Regions from separate parts of the Bacillus sp. NPDC094064 genome, predicted to be linked through region 1. Evidence: riboswitches for the same ligand, from Rfam matches in the RefSeq annotation. Region 1 holds a riboswitch; the other holds the start of a gene.
What was found. A riboswitch is a leader RNA that binds a small molecule or an ion and turns the genes downstream of it on or off. The one in region 1 is predicted to bind preQ1.
Positions count from the first base shown of each region.

Region 2: it holds a riboswitch for preQ1, as region 1 does, so the genes downstream of both, queC (7-cyano-7-deazaguanine synthase QueC) here and ACQKNI_RS06685 (QueT transporter family protein) in region 1, are expected to answer to the same signal.

Region 1 covers NZ_JBNNUI010000002.1:404,555-407,975, forward strand. The annotation lists gene ACQKNI_RS06675 (reverse transcriptase-like protein) at 1-93, opposite strand, end outside; gene ACQKNI_RS06680 (aldose 1-epimerase family protein) at 163-1,035, opposite strand; PreQ1 riboswitch class I at 1,168-1,212, shown strand; gene ACQKNI_RS06685 (QueT transporter family protein) at 1,219-1,704, shown strand; gene ACQKNI_RS06690 (ribonuclease H family protein) at 1,830-2,489, shown strand; gene ACQKNI_RS06695 (zinc-finger domain-containing protein) at 2,502-2,678, shown strand; gene ACQKNI_RS06700 (DUF2564 family protein) at 2,713-2,961, opposite strand; gene cspB (cold shock-like protein CspB) at 3,082-3,279, opposite strand.
Region 2 covers NZ_JBNNUI010000002.1:179,051-182,471, reverse strand. The annotation lists gene queF (preQ(1) synthase) at 1-278, opposite strand, end outside; gene queE (7-carboxy-7-deazaguanine synthase QueE) at 297-1,013, opposite strand; gene queD (6-carboxytetrahydropterin synthase QueD) at 1,006-1,497, opposite strand; gene queC (7-cyano-7-deazaguanine synthase QueC) at 1,497-2,159, opposite strand; PreQ1 riboswitch class I at 2,253-2,296, opposite strand; gene ACQKNI_RS05455 (ATP-binding protein) at 2,503-3,421, shown strand, end outside.

The DNA of each region.
Region 1 (3,421 bases):
TTGTACAGGCGGTTGTACGCCTTTAATGAACACTCCAGCACCAGAAGGGCCAGGATTTCCTTTTGTTGCACCATCAATATATACTTCAATCAAAATGAGAAACCTCCAAATTATGAGATTATCCCCTACCTAAAAGTGCTCTTAAAGTAGGGGATAGAGTACTTATCCAATTGTAATGCTATAACGACATGTAAATGTTTCATTCGCTTGTAAAGACTGAATTCCTTTTTTTTCTTTGAAATCTTTTGCTGGCTTCACTTCATCAGCAATTCCATACCAAGGTTCAATGCATAAGAAAGGTGCATTATTTCCTGGTGTCCATACGCCGACAAATGGGAATCCGTCAAATTCTACTTTTACAAATTTATTATGTTTATGAGAACGGATCGAAATTTCATTCGTATTCATATTTTCAAAAATAAGTGCATCATTTTTGAATAAATCGTATGTAAGTGGCAATTCATTCGTGTTTTCAGCGATTAATTGCTTGTTATTTGAAAGATAAGGTCCTTCTAGTACACTTGTTTCTAAGCGTTCTGAACCATTAAAAGATAGATGATAATCTGTAAATGATTCGCCATCTACTAATGGGAAATTGAATCCAGGGTGTGCTCCAATTGAGAAGAACATCTCTTTTGAAGAAGGATTATTTACTTCATATGTAACATGTATATTTTGTTCTTCTAACTCATAAGAAACAAGTAATTCAAATTCGTATGGATACTTTTGTAGTGTCTCTTCATTACTCGTAACGATATAAGTGATTTTTGTTTCACTTTGCTCTTTTACAGAGAATGTAAGATCACGAGCAAAGCCGTGTTGTGTTAAAGAATAAGGTTTTCCATCTACATAGTATGTATTATCTACTAATCGGCCGACAATTGGGAATAAAATTGGTGCGCGGCGCCCCCAATAAGTAGAATCACCTTGCCATAAATATTCTGTGTTGTCTTCTTTTAAGCGAACGCTTTGTAATTCTGCACCTTTTTCAGAGATGGAAACGATCACTTTTTCGTTTTGAATTGTTGCAGTCATGAAGTGAAACCTCCTAAATATTTCATATGTTTCATTATACGTTGTCTAAAAGAAAAAAGGTAGTTTATGATAGGAATCTATTGACGAAAGGTGGGCCACCTCGTACAATGTAATCTTGTTGCTTAAAAAACGAATAACGTGGTTCGAAACCATCCCACGTAAAAAAACTAAGGAGATTTTGTCATGAATATAAGAACATTAGTCGGTAACGGTATTTTAGCGGCATTATATATTGCTGTTTCTATGCTTATTCAGCCATTTGGCTTTACGAATGTACAGTTTCGTATTTCAGAGATGTTTAATCATCTCATTGTATTTAATAAGAAAGCAATTTACGGGATTGTATTAGGTGTATTTTTAACGAATCTCTTTTTCTCACCAATGATCGCTTACGATTTAGTATTTGGAGTAGGGCAATCTATTCTTGCATTAGTTGCAACGATTATTTCGATGCGATTTATTAAAGGTGTTTGGGCTCGTATGATTTTTAATACAGTGATCTTTACGATTACAATGTTTATGATTGCAATCGAACTTCATCTTGCATTTGATTTACCATTTATGTTGACTTGGTTAACATGTGCAGCGGGTGAATTCGTAGTAATGGCAATTGGTATGCCTGTAATGTACTGGATTAATAAGCGAGTACAATTTGAAAGATTTATGTAATAGATGAAAGGGCTGTTCCTATAGGGGATAGCTCTTTTTGTATGTGATTATAGTGAATATATTGCAGTGACTCTTGATAAAATATAATAAAATATATAAGAAGTCTTACATAAGGGGAATCTAGTATGAAATATAAAATTCAATGGCTGTATAAAACGAAGCGTGGTTTGCAAACGGAATTAACAACAGATTATATGAACATAGAGGAAGCACTTCAATTTGCGGAGGACTTCGAGAAAACAGGAAGAGTGAAAGAACTTTCATTTTACGATGAAATGGATGCAGAATGGTCATTAAAGGAAATGAAAAAGCTGAGTAAACAAGTGGAGGAAGAGCTTCAAGAAATATATGTTTATTTTGATGGTGGGTATGATTTGCAGACGAAAGAAGCTGGAGTCGGTATATGTGTGTACTATAAAAAAGGAAATACAAACTACCGAATTCGCCGCAATGCATATATGGAAGGTATATATGATAATAATGAAGCGGAATATGCATCATTGTTATACGGTATGAATATACTCGAGGAATTAGGGATTAAGTATGAAGCAGTTACACTTCGCGGAGATTCTCAAGTGGTGCTGCAGCAATTGTCCGGAGAATGGCCTTGCTATGATGAGCATTTAAATCATTATTTAGACCAAATTGAACAAAAGGCGAAGCAAATGAAATTAAAACTTGTATGTGAGCCAATATCTAGAAAACAAAATAAAGAAGCACATCAATTAGCGACGCAAGCATTAGAAGGGACGGTCATTGATAGTCATAAAGAAATAACCGAATAGAGAGGTGCAAAGGTGGATAAAAAGCAACTCATTACGGAGGTAAATGACTTATTAGAAACATATTGTGAAGGATGTTTTTTGCGAGAACATAATCGAAAGACAAATAGTAAATATTACGCCCATTCATTTTGTATTAGGCAATGTACAGTTGGAGAAACATTGAAAAAGTATGGAGAACAGTTGTCATAAAAAAACATCCAGAGAAAATTCTCTGGATGTTTTTTTAGTGCTTTGCTTCGTTTAATTGATGCTCGCACTTGCTTAATTTCTTTTCCTCATTCATTAGAAATGGCTCATCTAAATCTGTCGCCACGGATTTCATAATTTCAAGCTGAGAGCGAGCTGCTTCTACAGCAGTAGTGGCATGCTCTAATGTATCTGGATCCATTGAAATTGTCGCTGACCCTACCATTTTTTGTGCTGTTTCTACACGGAATTTCACTTCTTCAAAATCATTTACTTCTGATCCCATTAATAATTCCTCCTTTGTATAGTGCGCATTTCACATAGTTTTTGCTCTGTAAAACGGAAATATACAAAGGAATAAACAAAGGAGATTACCAAGTAAGGTAATCTCCTATCATATGTTGAATTAAAGTTTTACTACGTTAGCAGCTTGAGGTCCACGGTTTCCTTCAGTGATGTCGAAAGATACTTCTTGACCTTCTTCTAAAGCTTTGTAGCCGTCGCCTTGGATAGCAGAGAAATGTACGAATACATCGTCAGCGCCTTCCATTTCAATAAATCCAAAACCTTTTTCGTTGTTAAACCATTTTACTTTTCCTTGCATGTTACAATTCCTCCTAAAAGCGTTTACTATTTTCATTTAGTGAAATTCATTTAAACGATAATATAAACTAAAAGTGCTATAATCTTGAATATTCTGCTAAATGATTAATTTAAATATACACGAATTGGTAGAATTTAGTCAA
Region 2 (3,421 bases), 230 kb from region 1:
TGATTACGGAAACTAAATAAATATAACTTTAAAGATTTACTCTCTACCATTCTTTGCTCTGGAATGTAGCTAATATAAATTGTTGCAAAGTCTGGTTGTCCTGTTTTCGGACATAAGCTTGTAAATTCAGGACAGTTGAATTTTACAAAATAATCACGATTTGGATGATTATTATCAAATACCTCTAAAATTTCTGGGCTATATTCAAATAAATATTTTGTATTTTGATTTCCTAGTAATGTTACATCTTTTAAATCTTCATCTAATCTTCCTGCCATGTTAAACATCCCTTCTCGTTATACGCCGCGTTTATTTCCCCATACTAACGCATGAAGCTGCGGCAATACTTTTGCATCATTCATTGCTTTACAATTTACAGCTTTCTCAATCAACCACTCATACTTATCTAATAATTTTTTAATAAGCATTGCATCATCCACTGTTTTCGTATCATCGTTCCCTACTTGCAAGAAGAATGGTACGTCTGGATAACGTTCGTGCATCTTAACTGCATACTCAAAGTCATAATCATCAAATACGACTACTTTTAAGCTAATATCTTTTCCTGCCAGTTTCTGAATAACAGCATCTAACTTCTGAAAATCTGTTTGCATCGTCGAACTTGGTGGTTTGGGAGAAATCGTTACCTCATCAATTTGAAGTAACCAGTCTTGCCATTTACTCCCTTGCGTTTCGATTGCCGTTCGCATTCCATTCTCTTTTAGTATAGAAAGAAGAAACTTAATATTTTTCAGCAATACCGGATTTCCGCCTGAAATCGTAACATGAGAAAAATTTTCTCCTCCAATTGCAATAAGCTCATTCCAAATATCTTCCGCTGTCATCTGTTTAATTTGATCTTTAGCAGATCCATCCCACGTAAAAGCAGAATCACACCAAGCGCAGCTATAATCACAGCCAGCTGTACGGATAAACATTGTCTTTTGTCCTACAACCATTCCTTCACCTTGAATAGTTGGACCAAATATTTCTAAGACAGGGATTTTACTCATCGAGCATCCACTCCCGTCTTACTTCCGCATAACTAGTCGGCGTCTCAAATAGACGAACAAATTCAACACGAGCTCCTTTATATTCGTTCGCACGATTATCTTTTGTTAATGCTTCTGCCATCTTTTCATAAATCCAAACGACCATATTTTCAGCAGTCGTATTCATTGCAGGTAACGTTTCGTTTAAATAACGATGATCTAAATAAATTTCTATTTCATTTTTCCAAATCTCTTTTATATCTCCAAAGTCAATCGCAAGGCCTATTTCATTTACATATCCACTAATCCCAAATACAACTTTATATGTGTGACCATGTAAGTTTTTACATTTTCCTTCATAACAGTGTAAATGGTGTGCTGCATCAAATGTAAATTCCTTGCTGACCATTACTCTTTTATTATGATATTTAAGTTGTTTACGCTGAATATCCTTGTCCATTTTTTGCAAATTTTCTACGATGCGAAATCCAAAGAAATTATCCATTAATTGCTCGCTCCTTCGCGTTCTTGTAAGTACGTATCTAATCCTGCTTTACGAAGTTGACATGCTGGACATTCACCGCAACCATCACCAATGATTCCGTTATAACATGTTAATGTTTTTTCTCTAACAAACTCAAATGCACCAAGTTCATCAGATAATTTCCATGTCTCCGCTTTATCAATCCACATAAGTGGTGTATGAATGACAAACGGATAATCCATAGATAAATTTAATGTAACGTTTAATGATTTCACAAATACGTCACGACAATCTGGATACCCACTAAAATCAGTTTCACATACGCCTGTTACAATATGACGCGCTCCAACTTGTTTCGCTAATACAGCAGCGAATGATAAGAATAGTAAATTTCGTCCATCCACAAATGTTGATGGTAATTCACCTTCTTCATGTGTAATCTCCATATCCGTTCTCGTTAATGCATTTGGAGCAAGTTGATTTAATAGACTCATATCTAGTACTGTATGTTTAATTCCTAGCTCTTTCGCAATTTCCGCTGCACAATCAATTTCTAACTTATGACGCTGATTGTAATTAAACGTTACAGCTTCTACTTCTGCAAACTGCTCTATCGCCCAAAATAAACATGTTGTACTATCTTGTCCACCACTAAAAACAACAACCGCTTTTTCTTTTTTCATTTCACTCATTCTCCTTCTCTACTACGAATAAGAAGAAAGAACGTTCTTGAACTGTCGCAATAAAAAAACAAAACAATACCTAGAGATATTGTTGTTTCCATAGTTTTTTATAGAGGGAGTTCACGAACCTCTCCCGTGCAGTGCACGGAATTTCTTCTTTCATTGACAAAGCTTATTGTAACATATTGTATACTACCATAAAAAATTTCTGATTTTTCCGCTATTTTTATTTCATTTTTTTCATTTTATAGTATGATTAATCTAATATTAGAAGGGAGGGGGCATCCTACTGAAACTCTTTATTATTTACCTCTTTTTAAATATATTATCCATTCTCGTTACGATGCTTATCTATCACTTATTTTGGAATCAAAAAGGCAAACGATCTCCTAAATTAAATTCAGCTATATTTATTGTATTGTGTTGCCTCGCTACCATACTATGTATCACATTTGGTGCAAAAACAAATTATGGATTTCAATTTGATATGCGTCATATCGTATTAATTGTCGGCACATTAACAGGGGGGCCTATTGCTGGTGCTTCCATCTTAACTGTATTAAACATATACCGCTTTTTATTAGGAGGAGTTGGTGTTTTCCCATCCCTTATCGCTTCGGTTCTCTTGTTTATTGTTCTACTATTAACATACAAACTGTTTAACCGAAGTTCTAACCGTATAAAAATAGCACTTGCTGTCTTTTACAGTCTCATATTCGGATTTGGCTGGATACCATTTTTCCTTGCAGAGGTTACAAATAAGGCTGATTATATACCGCATATTATCGTATACGAAATATGTACAATGATTGGCACAATCCTTATTTTATATTTGCTACACATATTACAAACGCAAGTTCGACTTCAAAATGAACTTATGAATGCTGAAAAATTTCATTTAATCGGTGAAATGGCAGCTTCTATCTCTCATGAAATTCGTAATCCTTTAACTTCAACGAAAGGATTTTTGCAACTTTTACAGTCAGATACATGTTCTGAAAAGGAACGAAAATTATATATCGACATAGCCATTAATGGGATCGAACAAGCAAATCATGTTCTTACGGATTACTTAACTTTTGCAAAACCAAGTATTGAAAAAGAACAACAATTACAAGTAGAGGAAGAATTACTTCATGCGCTATCTTTAATTACACCTCTCGCCAATTTAACAAATGTTCGTATACACTATATAAAACAAAGTACATCTTTTTTTATAGCTGGTGAAAAGCAAAAACTGAACCAATGCTTATTAAATATTT